Bradyrhizobium diazoefficiens: one gene and its partner. The protein of the gene in region 1 binds, or shares a complex with, the protein of each later gene. Links are inferred from orthologs where the notes say so. Each region holds a gene or a part of one and is shown in the gene's direction. Other genes may lie near its edges. The genes, in order: accB and accD.

Region 1 (10,597 bases):
CTCGTGACGGCAGCGGCGATGGTGCTGTCGCCATTCTCGGCGGCGCGGGCCCAGGAGGGCGGCAAGGGGCCGCCGGTCCTGCGCGACACCGAAACCGAACAATTGTTGCGCGAATACACGCGCCCGATCCTGCGCGCCGCCGGTCTGGAGAAGCAGAACATCCAGATGGTGATCATCAACGACAACTCGTTCAACGCGTTCGTCGCCGATGGCCACCGCATCTTCGTCAATTACGGCGCGATCCTCCAGTCGGAGACGCCGAACCAGCTGATCGGCGTGCTCGCGCACGAGACCGGGCATCTGGCGGGCGGCCATCTATCAAAGATGCGCGAGCAGCTCGCCAATGCCCAGACCCAGATGATCATCGCCATGCTGCTCGGCGCAGGCGCCCTGGTCGCAGGCGCCAGCCGCGGCTCGAACAGCCCCGGCAATAACGGGCTTGCCAATGCCGGCGCCGCCGCGATTGCCGGACCGGGCGAGATGATCCGCCGCTCGCTGCTCTCCTATCAGCGCCAGCAGGAGGAGAACGCTGACCGCGCCGGCGTGAAGTTCCTGACCGCGACCCAGCAGTCGCCGAGGGGCATGTACGAGACCTTCAGGCGCTTCACCAGCGAGAGCCTGTTCGCAGCACGTGGTGCCGACCCCTATCTCCAGTCGCATCCGATGCCCGCCGAGCGCGTCGCCGCACTCCAGCAATTCGCCAGCACCAGCCCGTATTGGGACAAGAAGGACGATCCCGCACTGCAGCTTCGCCATGACATGGTGCGCGCCAAGATCTCCGCCTTCATGGAGCGGCCGGAGCTCGTGTACCGCCGCTATCCCCTGACCAATGACAGCATGCCGGCACGCTATGCCCATGCTATCAGCACCTATCTGCACGGCGATTTGCGCAGCGCGCTAACCCAGATCGACGCGCTGATCGCGGTGCAGCCGAACAACCCGTACTTCTACGAGGTTCGTGGCCAGGCCCTGCTGGAGAGCGGCAAGCCGGCCGATGCCATCGCCCCGCTGCGCAAGGCGGTCCAGTTGTCGAACAACGCCCCCCTCATCGAGATGTTACTTGGGCAGGCGCTGGTTGGAACCGATAATAAGGCCTACACGGACGACGCCATTCGGATTCTCCGTGCAGCGGTGGGACGCGAGCCCGAAGCCCCTCTCGGCTATATGCAGCTCGCGATGGCCTATGGCCGAAAGGGAGACTATGCCGAGGCGGATCTCGCATCGGCCCAGGCCGCTTATCTGCGCGGCGACAACAAGACCGCTCGCGAACTCGCCACGCGCGCGAAAACCCGTTTCGCCGTCGGCACTCCCGGATGGGTCAAGGCCGACGATATCGTGGCGTCGAAACCGCCACGCAACTAGCATACAGGCGGCCAGAATGACGCCTGATCACGACAACTGCCGCTTTGACGTCACGACACTAGCTTAAGTCCGCCGGGACGTTTTTTTCGAAACCTGCTCTGGATAAGAGGATTTGCCAATGCCTTCGCTGCGCCTGCTCGCTCCCGCGCTGTTTGCTCTCGCCATGTTCGGCGCAACGACACCGGCTTCGGCCGACAGCTTCTCGGATGCCCAGCGCACCGACATCGAGGCCATCGTCAAGAACTACCTCGTCAGCCATCCCGAAGTGCTCGAGGAGGCCATGGGTGAGCTCAGCAAGCGCCAGGCCGCGGCCGAGACCGAGAAGCACGAAGCCAGCATCGCCCAAAACTCGGATGCGATCTTCAACTCGCCACGCCAGGTCGTGCTCGGCAACAAGGACGGCGACGTCACCTTCGTCGAGTTCTTCGACTACAATTGCGGCTACTGCAAGCGCGCGATGAGCGACATGCTCGACCTCATGAAGAGCGATCCGAAGCTGAAAATCGTGCTGAAGGAATTTCCGGTCCTGAGCCAGGGCTCGGTCGAAGCCGCACAAGTCGCGGTCGCCGTGCGCATGCAGGACCCCTCGGGCAAGAAATATCTCGACTTCCACCAGAAGCTGCTCGGCGGCCGCGGCGCTGCCGACAAGGCGCGCGCGCTTCAAGCTGCCAAGGAAGCCGGCCTCGACACTGCCAAGATCGAGAAGGACATCGCAAGCCCCGAGGTGCGCGCCACCATCGAGGAGAACTTCAAGCTCGCCGAAGCGATGGGCATGAACGGCACGCCGAGCTACGTAATCGGCAAGCAGATCGTGGTCGGCGCCGTCGGCCTCGACGGCCTCAAGGAAAAGATCGGCATTGCCCGCTGCGGCAAAGCGACCTGCTGACGCAGGCTTGCAACGCGCGCGCGCAACGAAGCCGGCTGAAAAGCCGGCCTTTTTCGTTGGCCAAAGCTCTGCACAAATCCTGGCGTGAATCCGGCGCGGGCGTTCATCCCGCATTTAGGAAACAAATGCTTGGGAACAGCAGATGTTCCGGAACAACTCAAATCTCCTTTCGTTGGTGGCGCGGGCAATGACGCAAAAGAAACACGTGAGGAGAATTCAATGTCTAATCGCTTTATGATCTCGGTTGCCGCACTCGCGCTCGTCGCGGGCACCGGACTGGCGAACGCACAGGGGACGAACCGCGAAAGCGGCGCCGGCGCGCAGCCGACGCAGCACTCGCAGTCCTCGGGCGCGGCCGAACACGGCAGCTCGATGGGCAAGGAATCCAGCCATGAGAAGGGCACCGTCGGCCAGGCTGGGGGCTCCAGCACCATGAAGTCCGGCGCTGCGGCTGAGGAGAAGTCCTCGGGCGCCACGAAGGACGAGCACTCCGGCCGTGAGATGAACAAGAACGCGGCCGAGGAGAAGTCCGGTGCAACCAAGGGCCGCGACGAGCATGCCCAGGGCCAGATGGACAAGTCCCAGCAGGACAAGTCCAAGAGCATGAGCCAGGACACCAGCAAGTCCGGCGCGAAGGACATGAAGGCTGAAGGCCGCGAAGGTCGCGACACCAATCAGAAGGCCGAGGGCAGCAAGACCGGCACCTCGACCAACAACGCCGAGAATCGCCAGGGCAACGAGACGCGCACCAACCAGAACGCCCAGGGCGAAGCGAACTCGCGGACCACGGTCGGCCAGGCCGGCGCGGGCGCCAAGCTCTCGACGGAGCAGCGCACCCAGATCACGTCCGTGATCCGGGACGAGCACGTGAAGCCCGTCGAGCACGTGAACTTCTCGATCTCCGTCGGCACCCGCGTGCCGCGCGAGGGGATCGAATTTCACACCCTGCCGTCGCGGGTCGTGACGATCTATCCGGAGTGGCGCGACTATCGCTACATCGTGGTCCACAATCAGCTCGTGATCGTCGATCCCAACACTTACGAGATCGTGGCCGTTCTCGACGTGTAAGGGCTGAGACCGTTAAGCTCTTGGGGGCGGGCAGCGATGCCCGCCCCTTTGCGTTCGCCGGCAGCCACGCTTTGGACTGGTTAACAAGCAATTTCCGTGGTTTCCGCACAGGTTTTTGCACACTGGATGAGGTGTCTGATGCGGTCCCGGAGGCCCTTCAAGGCTTCCCCTAGGTCACTTTGTTACCTATAACCCCCGCCACGCCGAAACACCTTTCCGGGACAGGAATGGCCGAAGCAGCAACCGACACGATCCTCGTTCTCAACGGGCCGAACCTCAACATGTTGGGGACGCGCGAGCCCGAGAAGTACGGCCATGCGACGCTGGCCGACGTCGAGGCGCTATGCCGGGAGACGGCCGCGACCTTCGGCCTCAAGGCCGACTGCCGGCAGTCCAACCGCGAAGGCGAGCTGATCGACTTCATCCACGAGGCTCACGCCCGCAAGATGAAGGGCATCATCATCAATGCCGGCGGCTATTCGCACACCTCGATCGCTCTGCACGACGCGTTGCTCGCGGTGCAGATCCCGACGGTCGAAGTGCACGTGACCAACATCCACGCCCGCGAGAGTTTCCGTCACCACTCCTACACCGCGCGCGCGGCTTTCGCCTCGCTGTGCGGCTTCGGCATCGAGGGCTATCGCCTCGCCATCCAGGGCCTTGCCGCCAAGGTCGGCACCAAGCCCAAAGCCTGACGCTCCCTCCTCACACAGAACATTCGGATCAAAGAACATGGCGCGCCAGCCAGACGACAAAGCAGCCGCAAAGTTTTCCAGCGAGGATTCCGCGCTCGTTCGCGAGCTCGCTCTGCTACTCGATGAGACCAGCCTCACCGAGATCGAGATCGAGCGCGCGGGCCTGCGCCTGCGCGTTGCCCGCAACATCAGCGTTGCCGCGACCATGCCCGTTCCGGTGGCGCATGCGGCTCCCGCGCTCGTCGCGGCACCAGCCGCTGCCCCTGCCGCGCCAGACATGTCGAAGCATCCGGGCGCCCTGACCTCGCCAATGGTCGGCACCGCCTATTGGGCACCGGAGCCCGGCGCCAAGCCGTTCATCGAGGTCGGCTCGAAGGTCTCGGTCGGCCAGACGCTGCTGATCATCGAAGCAATGAAGACCATGAACCAGATCCCCTCGACGCGTGCCGGTACGGTGACGCAGATCCTGGTCGAGGACGGCCAGCCGGTCGAGTTCGGCGAGCCGCTGGTGATTATTGAGTGACGCGAATGGGGAGTAGCGAATAGCGAATGGTATGACCGTTCCCTGCTCGCTATTCGCCGCTCGCTATCCGCTATTCCCCTGTTCGCCCTTCGAGGCACCATGTTCGACAAGATCCTCATAGCCAATCGCGGCGAGATCGCCCTTCGCATCCTGCGGGCCTGCAAGGAGCTCGGGATCGCGACCGTCGCCGTGCACTCCACCGCCGACGCGGACGCCATGCATGTGCGCCTGTCGGACGAGAGCGTCTGCATTGGGCCGCCGCCGTCCAAGGACAGCTACCTCAACGTGCCCGCGCTGCTCGCGGCCTGCGAGATCACCGGCGCGGACGCAGTGCATCCCGGCTACGGCTTCCTGTCGGAGAACGCACGCTTCGCCGAGATCCTTGCCGAGCACAATCTGCAGTTCATCGGCCCCAAGGCCGAGCACATCCGCCTGATGGGCGACAAGATCGAGGCCAAGAAGACCGCCAAGAAGCTCGGCATCCCCGTGGTGCCCGGCTCCGACGGTGCGGTTGGGCCCGGCGACGACGCGATGGCGATTGCGAGGACAATCGGTTTCCCGGTTCTGGTGAAGGCGGCTGCCGGCGGCGGCGGCCGCGGCATGAAGGTCGCGCAGAGCGAGGCTGATCTCCAGCTGGCGCTATCGACCGCTGCCAACGAGGCCAAATCGGCCTTCGGCGACGCTTCCGTCTATCTCGAAAAATACCTCCAGAAGCCGCGCCATATCGAGATCCAGATCCTCGGCGACGGCCGTGGCGGCGCCATCCATCTCGGCGAACGCGACTGCTCGCTGCAGCGGCGCCACCAGAAAGTCTGGGAGGAAGGCCCCTCGCCCGTGCTGGCAGCCGCCGCGCGCGCCAAGATCGGCGAGACCTGCGCGAAGGCGATGCGCGAGATGAAATATCTCGGCGTCGGCACCATCGAGTTCCTGTTCGAGGACGGCGAGTTCTACTTCATCGAGATGAACACGCGCATCCAGGTCGAGCATCCCGTCACCGAGAGCATCACCGACATCGATCTCGTGCTGGAGCAGATCCGTATCGCCGCCGGCGGCGATCTGCCGGCGAAGCAGAGCGAGATCCAGATCATCGGCCACGCCATCGAGTGCCGCATCAATGCGGAGAACCCGCAGACCTTCCGTCCCTCGCCGGGCCGCATCACGCAGTATCATCCGCCAGGCGGCCTCGGCGTCCGCATCGATTCCGCGGTCTATCAGGGCTACACGATCCCGCCTTATTACGACTCTCTCGTCGGCAAGCTGATCGTCCACGGCAAGACCCGCGCCGAGTGCCTGATGCGGCTGCGCCGGGCATTGGACGAGATGGTGGTCGAGGGCATCGAGACCACGCTGCCCCTGTTCCGCGACCTGGTACGTCAACCATCCATTATCGACGGCGACTACCACATCCACTGGCTGGAACAGTATCTCGCAGGCCAGGCGGAACCGACTGCGAAATAACCTTCTCGGCCCATGGAACCCTTTGAGCCCAATCGCATTAGGGACGATTGGGGACAGTTCCAAGGGGGCGTTTTGAATTCCGTTGTTTTGTGCAAGGCGAGAGCGTCGTGACGGCGGAGGCTCTCCGACGGCGTGCAATTTGGCAGATCCTGCTATTCGCGGCAGGACTTGTGGTGCTGACCGTGATCAGCGCCGGCTCAGTCTATCTCGTCAACCAAGCCCGAGACGACAGCAAATGGGTGGTTCACACCATCGAGGTGGAGAACCGGATCAATGGTCTGCTGCTCGAAGTCCGGCGCGCCGAGAGCGACCTGCGCGGCTATCTCCTGACGCTGGGACCAGAATTCCAGGACGATTACGAGAAGGCCGTCGCCGCAATCATTCCTGCGCTTGACCGTGTCACGCGCCTCACCGGCGACAATCCCGCACAGCGCGATGGCATCGAGAAGCTGAGTGCGGCGATCGAGACCCGCCTCGGCCAATTTGCGCGCGAGATCGATCTTATCAGGCAGGGCCAGCCCGACAAGGCCGCGGCGCTGGTCCGCGAAGCGGCCGCTGGCAACACCACCGCCGCGATCGGCAGCCTCGCAGGCGAGATGATCGCCGAGGAGGAACGGCTTTTTCGGATTCGTTCGGCGAACGCCGACCGCAGCCAGACGTTCGCCGCGTCGATGACCGGCATCGGCTCCGGCCTCGTAGTGGTGTTCGCCCTGCTCTCGGTCTGGCTGGTGAGGCGCTCTGCCGGCGCCCGCGACGACGCCGAGACGCGCCTACGCGAAGCCAACCTCAATCTCGAGGCCACCGTCGACGATCGCACGGCAGATCTGCGCGAAGCCAACAACGAGATCCAGCGCTTTGCCTATATCGTCAGCCACGATCTGCGCTCGCCGCTGGTCAACATCATGGGCTTCACCAGCGAGCTCGAAGAATTGGGCAAGAACATTTTTCGACGGATCGGAGGGCTCACCGGCGTGCCGGCGGACGGTCCGTCCCTGGATGTCGGCGACATGCCGCTCGACGGCCCCGACAAGCAGCTTTCGGCGGACTTTTCCGAAGCGCTCGGCTTCATCAAATCCTCGATCGCCCGGATGGACCGGCTGATCTCTGCGATCCTCAACCTCACCCGCGAGGGTCGGCGTGAGTTCCAGCCGGAGAGGATCGATACGCGCGACTTCGTCGAGACCATCGTGTCGTCGCTGGCGCATCAGACCGCCGAAGCGCACGCCGAGATCCACATCGAGCCGCTGCCGAATATCGTCAGCGACCGCCTTGCGCTGGAGCAGATCTTCTCCAATCTGATCGATAACGCGATCAAGTATCTGAAGAACGGCGTGCCCGGCGAGATCAGAATTCGCGGGCGCACCAAGCTCGGCTACGCTATCTTCGAAATCAGCGATAACGGCCGCGGTATCGATCCGAAGGATCATCAGCGGATTTTCGACCTGTTCCGCCGGGCGGGAACCCAGGACAAGCCCGGCCAAGGCATCGGTCTTGCGCATGTACGTGCACTCGTGCGTCGTCTCGGCGGCACGATGTCGGTATCGTCGGAACTGAACGCGGGCAGCACCTTCACGATCACGCTGCCCATCAACTGGAACGCCAGCAACCGGAACGCGGACCAATGACACTGCCGGTCACCATCATCATGATCGAGGACGACGAGGGCCACGCCCGGCTGATCGAGCGCAATATCCGCCGCTCCGGGGTCAACAACGAGATCGTGTCGTTCACCAACGGCACCGAGGCGATGAAGCACATGTTCGGCGCCGACGGCAGCGGGCTGGCCCAGAAGGGCAACGCGCTCCTGATCCTGCTCGACCTCAACCTGCCCGACATGAGCGGGATCGATATCCTGAAGCAGATCAAGGAAAACAAATATCTCAAGGCTTCGCCCGTGGTGGTGCTGACCACGACCGACGACAGCCAGGAGATCAAGCGCTGCTACGAGCTCGGCTGCAACGTCTACATCACCAAACCCGTCAACTACGAGAATTTCGCCAACGCCATCCGGCAGCTCGGCCTGTTCTTCTCGGTCATCCAGGTCCCGCCCGCCGCCTCATGACCCAGCCCATGCCAACACTGCTCTATATCGACGACGACGCAGCACTGGCGCGCCTGGTCGATCGTGGCTTGACGCGACGCGGCTACAAGGTCGTTCATGCCGCGAGCGGCGAGGAAGGCCTCGATCGCATCCGCCGCGCCAGCACCCAAGGCTCCGAGGGCTGCATCGATGTGGTGGCGCTCGATCAGTACATGCCGGGTCTCGACGGGCTCGAGACGCTCGAGCAGATCATGGCGATCCCGGACGCTCCGCCGGTGGTCTTCGTCACGGCCTCGCAGGATTCCAGCATCGCGGTCACCGCGCTGAAGGCGGGTGCGGCCGACTATCTGGTCAAGGACGTCAAGGGTGACTTCATCCCGCTGCTGCATGTCGCGGCCGAAGGCGCGCTGCGCCAGGCCGCATTGCAGCGCGCGCGCGAGGAAGCCGAGGCCGAGATCCATGCCTCGCGCGACCGCTACGCGGCGCTTGCCGCCGAGCGCGAACTGCTGCTGCGCGAGGTCAACCACCGCGTCGGCAATTCGCTCCAGATCATCGCCTCGCTGCTGCATTTGCAGGCGAGCTCCGCCGCCCGGGAAGAGGTCAAGGCCGCGCTGACCAACGCGATGGGCCGCGTCGCCGCCGTCGCCCAGGTGCACCGCCGCCTCTACACCTCGCAGGATCTGAAGAGCGTGGTGCTCAACCAGTATCTGGACTCCCTGCTCGAGGATCTCAGGCGTTCCGCCGAAGGCAACCGGATGTCGCGCCTGACGGTGAAGGCCGAGCCGATCGAGATCGACCCGGACCGTGCCGTCGCCGTCGGTATCATCGTCAACGAGCTGGTGATGAACGCGGTGAAATACGCCTATCCCGACGGCGCCGGCCCCATTCATGTCGAGCTGACCTCGCAGGGAGACGATCTGCTGCTGTCGATCAGCGATGACGGCGTCGGCGACAAGGTCAAGGCCGACCCGCGCTCCACCGGCATGGGCCAGCGCATCGTCGCGGCCATGGCCTCCAAGCTGGACGCCACTGTCGAGCGCGATCCCAACCATTCCGGAACCCGCATCATCCTGCGGTTCCGCCGCACCCCCGCCGCAGCCGACAAGGCGAACAGCGCCGCTGTGGGTTGATTTTTACGCATCCGGAATTGCCCCCCATCGCACGCGCATCGCGTTCCTGCTATGATCGGGCACTATGAATTCGCGCGACTCCGCCTCGTCTGAAATCACGCCGGCCGTGCTGCTGCGCGCCTATGCCTGCGGCATCTTTCCAATGGCCGAGAGCGCCGACGACCCGACCTTGTTCTGGGTCGAGCCGGAAATGCGCGGCGTGATCCCGCTCGATGGTTTTCGCATTGCCTCGCGGCTTGCGCGCACCGTGCGCTCGGACGCGTTTCGCGTCACCGTCAACACCGCGTTCAAGGCGACGATCGCCGGCTGCGCCGCGCCGCAGGCCGGACGCGAGGACACCTGGATCAACAAGCGCATCCGCGACCTCTATGGTGGCCTCTACGAGCTCGGCCATTGCCACAGCGTCGAGGCCTGGCAGGGCGACGACCTCGTCGGCGGGCTCTACGGCGTAAGCCTGGGGCGCGCCTTCTTCGGCGAGAGCATGTTCCACACCGCCCGCGACGCCTCCAAGGTAGCGCTGGTGCACTTGGTCGCGCGTCTCATCCATGGCGGCTTCGAGCTGCTCGACACGCAATATGTCACCGAACATCTGAAGAGCTTTGGTGCGGCCGAGATCTCGCGGCGACGCTACACCGCGCTGCTCGACAAGGCGCTCGCCGGCGAGCCCGGGGATTTCCTGAAACTGCCGGCCGGTGACGCGATCCCGGGCGCACGCGCGCTCGAGATCATCGCCTCACGTCAATAGACCCACGCCAAGCCTGGCGGCCAGACCCTCGGGAATTTGGTCTAGCACCAAACCCGGGGGATTTGGCCTAGCGGCCAAACCCGGGGATACCGAACAGACCCGGCCGTTGCTCCGGCGGCGGAGGCGGCGGTGGCGCCGGCTGCTGCTGGATCGGCGGCAGAGGCTGCGGCGGACGCTGCTGCACGGCCTGCTTCGGCGCAGCCCTCTTTTGCGCCGGAGGCGGCGGCGGTGCGGGCTTGGTCGCGGGATCTGGCGCCGCGGTCGCGATGGTCTGCTGCGGCTCTTTGCAGTCGGTGAGCCAGATGTCGTAGATCGGGTGCTCGACGCCGTGCAGGCCCGGGCTCGCGGCATACATCCAGCCGGAGAAGATCCGCTTCACCTCGCCCTGCAAGGTGATCTCGTCGACCTCGACGAAGGCGTCGGTGTTGGCGGCTTCGGTCGCGGGCCGGGTGTAGCAGGCGTCGGTCTTCACGCGCAGCGCGCCGAACTGCACGGTCTCGCCGATATCCTCATCGAAATTGATGATGCGGCCGGTGATCTTGTCGAGGCCCGAGAAGGTCGCCTTCTTGTTCACGATCTTCTGGGCCGGCGGCTCGGTGACGACCTCGTCGCCCGGCTGGAGGCTTGCCGACGCCTGCGGTACGGCGCCCTGCTGCGGCCCGCCCTTCTGCGGCGGCTGATGCTGACCA
Region 2 (8,637 bases), on another replicon or contig:
CGCGCCGAGCAGCGTCAGGAGCTGGTGCAGAACCTCGAAGAGGGCCAGGTCATCGACGGCGTGGTCAAGAACATCACCGATTACGGTGCCTTCGTTGATCTCGGCGGCATCGACGGCCTGCTGCACGTCACCGACATCGCGTGGCGCCGCGTCAACCACCCGACCGAGGTGCTCTCGATCGGCCAGACCGTGAAGGTCAAGATCATCAAGATCAACCACGAGACGCACCGCATCTCGCTGGGCATGAAGCAGCTGCTGGACGATCCGTGGCAGGGCATCGAAGCCAAGTACCCGCTGGGTGCGCGCTTCACTGGCCGTGTCACTAACATCACCGACTACGGCGCCTTCGTCGAGCTCGAGCCGGGCATCGAAGGTCTGATCCACGTCTCCGAGATGTCGTGGACCAAGAAGAACATGCACCCCGGCAAGATCGTGTCGACCTCGCAGGAAGTCGACGTGCAGGTGCTGGAAGTCGATTCCGTCAAGCGCCGCATCTCGCTCGGCCTCAAGCAGACGATGCGCAACCCGTGGGAGGTCTTCGTCGAAGGTCATCCGACCGGTTCGACGGTCGAGGGCGAAGTCAAGAACAAGACCGAGTTCGGTCTGTTCCTGGGCCTCGAGGGCGACGTCGACGGCATGGTCCATCTCTCCGACCTCGACTGGAAGCTTCCGGGCGAGCAGGTGATCGACAACTACAAGAAGGGCGACGTGGTCAAGGCCGTGGTGCTCGATGTGGACGTCGAGAAGGAGCGCATCTCGCTCGGCATCAAGCAGCTCGAAGGCGACCCATTCGCCGAGCCGGGCGATGTCAAGAAGGGCGCGGTCGTGACCTGCGAAGTGCTCGAAGTGAAGGAAAGCGGTATCGAGGTGAAGATCGCCGGTACCGACTTCACCACCTTCGTCAAGCGCTCGGAGCTCGCGCGTGACCGCAACGATCAGCGCGCCGAACGCTTCGCCGTCGGCGAGAAGGTCGATGCCCGCGTGATCCAGTTCGACAAGAAGGCCCGCAAGGTCCAGGTGTCGATCAAGGCGCTCGAAGTCGCCGAAGAGAAGGAAGCCATCGCGCAGTACGGCTCCTCCGATTCGGGGGCGACGCTCGGCGACATCCTGGGCACCGCGCTCAAGAACCGCGACAGCAAGTAAGCGAACCTTTCGGTTCGCCAGACATCGAAGCCCCGGCGCGAGCCGGGGCTTTTTTGTTGTGGCCTTGTCCGGGCGATGCGGGGCCTTGTTTTCTTCAAATTGCGCCGCAATTGATGTATCCAGACAAGCCATTGGTCACGTTGTGACGGCACAACGCCCGCGGCCTTTCACTTGGAGATATCTCGATGTCGCTCGATTCGGACATCATCGTCGATCGCCGCAGGATCCGCCGCAAGCTGACGTTCTGGCGTGTGATGGCCGCGCTGATCGCGATCGCGGCGATCGCGGGCTTTGCGCTGGTCGTGACACCGGGCGCGCGCGGCAGCTTCGCTTCCGCCGGCTCAATCGCGCGCGTGCAGATCGAGGGCCTGATCCGCAGCGATGCCGAGCGCACGCGGGCGCTGGAGCGACTGGAGAATTCGCAGGCCGCAGCCGTTATCGTTCACATCAATTCGCCCGGTGGCACCACCGCAGGATCCGAGCAGCTCTACGACTCGCTGACGCGGCTGAAGGCGAAGAAGCCGCTGGTTGTCGTGGTCGAGGGGCTTGCGGCGTCGGGCGGCTACATCACCGCGATTGCGAGCGACCACATCATCGCCCAGCAGAGTTCGCTGGTCGGCTCGATCGGCGTGCTGTTCCAATTTCCGAACGTCTCGGAACTCTTGAAGACCATCGGCGTCAGGGTCGAGGAAGTGAAGTCCACGCCCTTGAAGGCTGCGCCCAACGGCTTTGAGCCGACCAGCCCGGAAGCGCGCGCCGCGCTGGATGCGCTGGTGAAGGATTCCTATGCCTGGTTCAAGGATCTGGTGAAGCAACGCCGTGGCATGGATGACACGCAGCTCGAAAAAGTTGTCGATGGCCGCGTCTTTACTGGCCGCCAGGCGATCGATCTCAAGCTGATCGATCAGCTCGGCGACGAGAAGACCGCCGTGGCCTGGCTCGAGGAGCAGAAGGGCGTCAAGAAGGGCCTTTCGGTGCGCGATTACAAGCTCGAGCCGCGCTTTGGCGATCTGCCGTTCCTCAAGGCGGCTGCCGCCGTGACGCTGGAAGGGCTTGGATTAGGCTCGATTGCGCATCAGATCGCGCAAACCGGCGTTGCGCAGGCGGTCGATCGCGTCGGGATGGATGGCATGCTGGCCTTGTGGCAGCCGGCTGCGTCGAATTGACCGGAAAAGGTGGCGCCAGGCGAGCTTCGGACCTTTTTCCCGTCTTGCGGGTAGGCGCCCAGCCCGCTTTCTCGGCATTTGTCACGCATTTTCACGACGCTCAACCTTCATTTAGCGTCTTGACAGATCACGGTATTTTCACGGAAATGGTCATCCGCACGCTCCCGGGTCCTATCTCTCGATGATCAAATCCGAACTTGTTCAGCGTATCGCCGAGCACAACCCGCATCTGTACCAGCGGGATGTCGAGAACATTGTGAATGCGATTCTCGAGGAGATCGTAGCGGCACTTGCGCGCGGTGACCGCGTCGAGCTGCGCGGCTTCGGCGCCTTCTCGGTCAAGCACCGCCCCGCGCGTGCCGGTCGCAATCCGCGCACCGGCGCTCATGTCCCCGTCGATCAGAAGAGCGTCCCGTTCTTCAAGACCGGCAAGGAAATGCGCGAGCGGCTCAATCGCGACCATCCGGATCCGGGCGCGCCGGACTAAAGAAGCCGCTGTCGTCCGGGCTTAACCGAACGGCCGCATGATGCGGCAGCAAGCTTGATTCAAGACGAGCGATCGCGATGCGAAAGTTCCTGACCGCGTTGATCGTGATTCCGCTGGGCCTGATCCTGGTGACCTTTGCGGTTGCCAACCGGCATTTCGTCACCGTCTCTTTCGATCCCTTCATGGCGGCTGATCCGGCCCTGTCGGTCACGCTGCCGCTGTTCCTGCTGCTGATCCTGGTGGCCGCCTTGGGCGTCATCGTCGGCGGCTGCGCCGTCTGGTTCGGCCAGCGGCATTGGCGGCGTGCCGCGCGCCGGCATGAGGCGGATGCGAGAGCCGCCCGGGTCGAGCTGACCGATCTGCGGGCCCAGACGGCCCCAGCAAAGCCCGAGTCCCAGCGCCTGCCGGTGCCCTCCGGGGTGGGCCTTTACGGGCCCGTCGGGCGAGACAAGCAGCGCGCGACGTTGTAGAAGCGGCCCCGACCGAAAACCCTGTTTTCCGGCCGCGCATCCGCAGCCTTCACCCGTTTTGAGCCCATACCTTCGAGATCATGTCCCTGCTCGTCAAAATCTGTGGCCTGTCTACGCGCGAGACGCTCGAAACGGCGCTCGACGCGGGCGCCGACATGGTGGGGTTCGTGTTCTTTCCGCCGTCGCCGCGGCATGTGTCGCTGGAGACGGGGCGTGATCTCGGCCGCCAGGTGAAGCGGCGCGCGCTCACGGTCGCGCTCACGGTCGATGCCGACGATGCCACCCTCGACAACATCATGGACGCGCTGTCGCCGGACATGTTTCAACTCCACGGCAAGGAGAGCGTGGCGCGGCTGCGCGACATCAGGCAGAGATTCGATCGCCCCGTCCTGAAGGCGGTCCCGGTCGCAACCGCAGTCGATCTTGCGGTGCTGCCTGGCTATGCCGCGGTGGCCGACCGCATCCTGTTCGACGCGCGCGCGCCGAAAGAGGCGACCCGGCCCGGCGGTCTCGGCGAGCCCTTCGACTGGCACCTGCTCGAAAATCTCGATCTCAAGCTGCCCTACATGGTCTCCGGCGGGCTTCATGCCGACAACGTTGCGGAGGCCCTCCGCGTCACCGGTGCTGGCGGTGTCGACGTGTCCTCGGGTGTCGAGAGCACCCCGGGCGTCAAGGATCCGGAGTTGATCAAGGCCTTCATTCGCGCCGCGCGCGTCACCCAAGAGTTGAGCGTTCGATGAACATCGCCAAGCCAAATTCCTACCGTAGCGGGCCCGACGAGCGCGGCCATTTCGGCATTTTCGGCGGACGCTTCGTTGCCGAAACCTTGATGCCGCTGATCCTCGATCTGGAAAAGGCCTACACCGCGGCCAAGGCCGACCCGGCATTCCAGGCCGAGATGAACGGCTATCTCAAAAATTATGTCGGGCGGCCCTCGCCGCTCTATTTCGCCGAGCGCCTCACCGACCATCTCGGCGGCGCCAAGATCTACCTCAAGCGCGAAGAGCTCAACCACACCGGTTCGCACAAGGTCAACAACGTGCTGGGCCAGATCATGCTGGCGCGGCGCATGGGCAAGAAGCGCATCATCGCTGAGACCGGCGCCGGCCAGCATGGCGTCGCCACCGCGACGCTGTGCGCGCGCTTCGGCCTCGACTGCGTGGTCTATATGGGCGCCGTCGACGTCGAGCGGCAGCAGCCCAACGTGATCCGCATGGAGATGCTGGGCGCCAAGGTGATGCCGGTGCAGTCGGGCACGCGCACGCTGAAGGACGCCATGAACGAGGCGCTGCGCGACTGGGTCACCAACGTGCACGACACATTCTACTGCATCGGCACGGTGGCCGGCCCGCATCCCTATCCGACACTGGTGCGCGACTTCCAATCCATCATCGGCAACGAGACCAAGGTGCAGATGCAGGAGGTCGAGGGACGCCTGCCGGATTCGCTGGTTGCCTGCATTGGCGGCGGCTCGAATGCGATGGGCCTGTTTCATCCCTTCCTCGACGATTCCACCGTCGAGATTTTTGGCGTCGAAGCCGCAGGGCACGGGCTGACGCAATTGCATGCCGCATCGATCGCCGGCGGGCGCCCCGGCGTGCTGCACGGCAACCGCACCTATCTGCTGATGGATGCCGACGGCCAGATCCAGGACGCGCATTCGATCTCGGCCGGCCTCGACTATCCCGGCATCGGCCCCGAGCATTCCTGGCTGCACGAGATCGGGCGCGTCAACTATCTCTCCGCGACCGATGACGAGGCGCTCGCCGCGTTCCAGCTGCTCTCGAAGCTCGAAGGCATCATTCCCGCGCTCGAGCCTGCCCACGCCATCGCCAAAGTGATGGAGCTCGCGCCGAAGCGGCCGAAGGATCACCTGATGGTCGTCAATCTCTCCGGCCGCGGCGATAAGGACGTCCCGCAGGTCGGCGATATCCTGAAGGGCAAGAGCAAGTGAGGCGAGTGTCGCACTCTCTTCACCTCTCCCCGTCGGGGAGAGGTCGGCTGCGAAACAGCCGGGTGAGGGGCCTCTCCACTCACTCGAACCTTAGTGATGTCCGGACGAGCTCGAGCACGCCCTCGAGATTTTCGTACACATCCGTGTTCGAGACGCGCAGGACGAAGAACCCGCAGGCCTCGAGCACCTTGGTCCTGGCTTCATCGCGTTCGATCTCGGTCGGGCTGGAATGCGTGACGCCGTCGACCTCAATGATCAGTTTTCCGTCCAGCGTCACGAAATCAACGACGTATCGATCGACAGGGTGCTGGCGGCGAAACGTCCAGCGAGCGAGCTGCCGGTTGCGTAGCGCCTGCCAAAGCTTCGCTTCTGCGCTTGTCTGCGACTCGCGGAGCCTTCGTGCTCTCGACTTGAACCTTTCCATCCCCCTCACCCGGCTGCTTCGCAGCCGACCTCTCCCCGACGGGGAGAGGTATAGCACAGCGGCCGCGGAATCATGACCACGCGTATCGACACCCGTTTCGCCGAGTTGAAGAAAGCGGGCCGCTCGGCCTTTGTCACCTATGTGATGGCCGGTGATCCCGATCTCACGACGTCGCTCAATATCGTCAAGGCGCTGCCCAAGGCCGGCGCCGATGTGATCGAGCTCGGCATTCCCTTCACCGACCCGATGGCGGATGGTCCCTCGATTCAGGCTGCGGGCTTGCGCGCGCTCAAGAACGGAATGACGTTGAAGAAGACGCTCGACCTCGTGCGCGGCTTCCGCAAGGACGACAATGTCACGCCGCTGGTGCTGATGGGCTATTACAATCCGATCTACATTTACGGCGTCGACAAGTTTTTGGCTGATGCCAAGACGGCCGGCGTTGACGGCCTGATCATCGTCGATCTGCCGCCGGAGGAAGACGACGAGCTTTGCATTCCCGCGCTGAAGGCGGGCCTGAACTTCATTCGCCTCGCGACCCCGACCACCGACGACAAGCGCCTGCCCGCGGTGCTCGCGAACACGTCAGGCTTTGTCTATTACGTCTCTATCGCCGGCATCACCGGTGCCGCGGCTGCGGATGCGAATACTGTCGGTGAAGCTGTCGCGCGCATCAAGCGGCATACCAAGCTGCCGATCTGCGTTGGTTTCGGCATCCGCACGCCGGAGGCGGCGCGCGCCATTGCCGAGAAGGCCGATGGTTCGGTGGTCGGTACCGCGCTGGTTGATGCGCTCAAGAACAGCCTCGATGCGGACGACCGCGCGACCGCCAAAACCGTCAACGCCGTGGCTGAGCTGACGGCGGTCCTGGCCCAGGGCGTCAAGGGCGCGCAACAGACGGCCGAATAAGCCACAATTCCGCTGCCAAGGCGGGCGACACGGCGGCTTGCCGGGCAATGGCCCGGTCGCCATATATATCCCTTCAGGCGGTCCCCACTGGGGCCAGCACATCGGAGCAAACCATGAACTGGCTTACCAATGTGGTCCGGCCGAAGATCCGCAACATGCTGCGGCGGGAGACGCCGGAGAATCTGTGGATCAAGTGTCCGGATTCCGGGCAGCTCGTGTTCTACAAGGACGTCGAGGCCAACCAGTTCGTCATCCCCGGCTCGAACTACCACATGCGCATGGGCGCGGTGGCGCGGCTCAAGTCGATCTTCGACAACGAGACCTGGTTCGATGTCGCCTTGCCCGACGTCACGCCCGACCCGCTGAAGTTTCGTGATGAGAAGAAGTATGTCGATCGCATCAAGGATGCGCGGGCGCGCACCAATCTGAACGACGCGGTCAAGATCGGCTATGGCAAGCTCGAAGGCGCCGCCGTCGTCGTCGCCGTGCAGGATTTCGATTTCATGGGCGGCTCGCTCGGCATGGCTGCCGGTGAAGCCCTCGTGCGCGGGCTCGAGCTCGCGGTCGAGAAGAAGTCGCCCTTCATCGTGTTCGCCGCATCCGGCGGCGCGCGCATGCAGGAAGGCATCCTGTCGCTGATGCAGATGCCGCGCACCACGGTCGGCGTGCAGATGCTGCGCGAGGCCAAGCAGCCCTATATCGTCGTGCTGACCAACCCGACCACCGGCGGCGTCACAGCGTCCTACGCGATGCTCGGCGACGTGCAGATCGCCGAGCCCGGCGCGCTGATCGGCTTTGCCGGCGCGCGCGTGATCGAGCAGACCATTCGCGAAAAGCTGCCTGAGGGCTTCCAGCGCGCCGAATATCTCAAAGAGCACGGCATGGTCGACATGGTCGTGCATCGCCATGAATTGCGTCCGACCTTGGCGCGGCTATGCCGCCTGCTGACCAGGGCGCCAGCGCAGGAGAATGCGTCGAAATCAATGCAGCCCGTCGTCAGCCCTGCGCAGATCGTATCGGCCGCTGAGACGGCGCCGGCTGCGCCGCACGCGTGAACGCGTCCTCCGACAGCGCAAAGCCGTCGCTCGACGAATTGATCGGGCGGCTGTCGGCCCTGCATCAAAAGCGCATCGATCTCGGGCTCGAGCGGATGCACCGCCTGCTCGAGCGGCTCGGTCATCCCGAACGCAAGCTGCCGCCGGTGATCCACGTCGCCGGCACCAACGGCAAGGGCTCGACGGTTGCCTATCTGCGCGCGACGCTGGAGGCGGCGGGCTTGCGCGTCCACGCCTACACCTCGCCCTATCTGGTTCGCATCAACGAATGTTTCCGCCTCGGCCGCCCCGGTGGCGGCGTGCTCGTTAGCGACGACGAATTGTGCGCGGCGCTGCAAGAGGTCGAGCGCGTCAATGCCGGCGAGCCCGCCACTGTCTTTGAGCTGAAGACCGCGGCCGCCTTCCATCTGTTCGCGCAAAATCCCGCCGATGCCGTGTTGCTTGAAGTCGGGCTCGGCGGCCGGCTCGACTCGACCAATGTGGTCGATCAGCCTGCGGCCTGCGTGATCACGCCGATCAGCATGGACCACATGGACTTCCTCGGCGATACGCTGACGTCGATTGCGGGCGAGAAGGCGGCGATCATCAAGCGCGGCGTACCCGTGGTTTGCGCCGAGCAGATGCCTGAGGCGATCGCGGTCATTGAGGCGGAGGCCAAGCGAATGCGCGCGCCGCTGTTTGCGGCCGGCGAAAGCTGGCATGTCAATGTCGAGCGTGGCCGTCTGGTCTATTCCGACGAGCGCGGCCTGATGGATCTGGCGGCGCCGCGCCTGTTCGGCCGTCATCAGTTCGACAATGCCGGCCTTGCGATCGCGACGCTGCGCGCGATTTCGACTTTCAAGGTCAACCAGGCGGCATTCGAGGCCGGCATTGTCGGTGCCGAATGGCCGGCGCGGATGCAGCGCATCACCTCGGGCGAACTGCTCTCCTGGGGGCCGCAGGGGTCAGAGATCTGGCTCGATGGCGGCCACAATGCCGAGGGCGGCCGGGTCGCCGCCGCCGCACTCGGCGATCTCGAAGAGCGGGTGT

What was found.
Region 2: the proteins of accB (region 1) and accD are in contact, whole or in part, in a solved structure (PDB 8UXZ), measured with the Escherichia coli proteins. The link is inferred for Bradyrhizobium diazoefficiens from one-to-one orthologs.

What each region holds. Positions count from the first base shown.
Region 1 is NZ_JAENXS010000002.1:799,345-809,941, forward strand. Bases 3,079-5,791 are described here. They hold accB (acetyl-CoA carboxylase biotin carboxyl carrier protein), read left to right. Parts: upstream 3,079-4,048; coding sequence 4,049-4,534; downstream 4,535-5,791. Other genes in these bases: JJE66_RS20590 (DUF1236 domain-containing protein), read left to right, coding at 3,079-3,316; aroQ (type II 3-dehydroquinate dehydratase), read left to right, coding at 3,544-4,011; accC (acetyl-CoA carboxylase biotin carboxylase subunit), read left to right, coding at 4,634-5,791. Also shown: JJE66_RS20580 (M48 family metalloprotease), read left to right, coding at 1-1,362; JJE66_RS20585 (DsbA family protein), read left to right, coding at 1,481-2,248; more of JJE66_RS20590, read left to right, coding at 2,468-3,078; more of accC, read left to right, coding at 5,792-5,992; JJE66_RS20610 (CHASE3 domain-containing protein), read left to right, coding at 6,100-7,617; JJE66_RS20615 (response regulator), read left to right, coding at 7,614-8,054; JJE66_RS20620 (sensor histidine kinase), read left to right, coding at 8,051-9,163; aat (leucyl/phenylalanyl-tRNA--protein transferase), read left to right, coding at 9,228-9,908. UniProt on the Escherichia coli protein: This protein is a component of the acetyl coenzyme A carboxylase complex; first, biotin carboxylase catalyzes the carboxylation of the carrier protein and then the transcarboxylase transfers the carboxyl group to form malonyl-CoA.
Region 2 is NZ_JAENXS010000001.1:2,125,516-2,134,152, reverse strand. Bases 5,659-8,637 are described here. They hold accD (acetyl-CoA carboxylase, carboxyltransferase subunit beta), read left to right. Parts: upstream 5,659-6,666; coding sequence 6,667-7,608; downstream 7,609-8,637. Other genes in these bases: JJE66_RS09935 (folylpolyglutamate synthase/dihydrofolate synthase family protein), read left to right, coding at 7,605-8,637; trpA (tryptophan synthase subunit alpha), read left to right, coding at 5,717-6,553. Outside these bases: rpsA (30S ribosomal protein S1), read left to right, coding at 1-1,143; signal peptide peptidase SppA, read left to right, coding at 1,329-2,309; JJE66_RS09970 (integration host factor subunit beta), read left to right, coding at 2,491-2,796; JJE66_RS09965 (lipopolysaccharide assembly protein LapA domain-containing protein), read left to right, coding at 2,874-3,266; JJE66_RS09960 (phosphoribosylanthranilate isomerase), read left to right, coding at 3,347-4,006; trpB (tryptophan synthase subunit beta), read left to right, coding at 4,003-5,220; JJE66_RS09950 (endonuclease domain-containing protein), read right to left, coding at 5,300-5,644.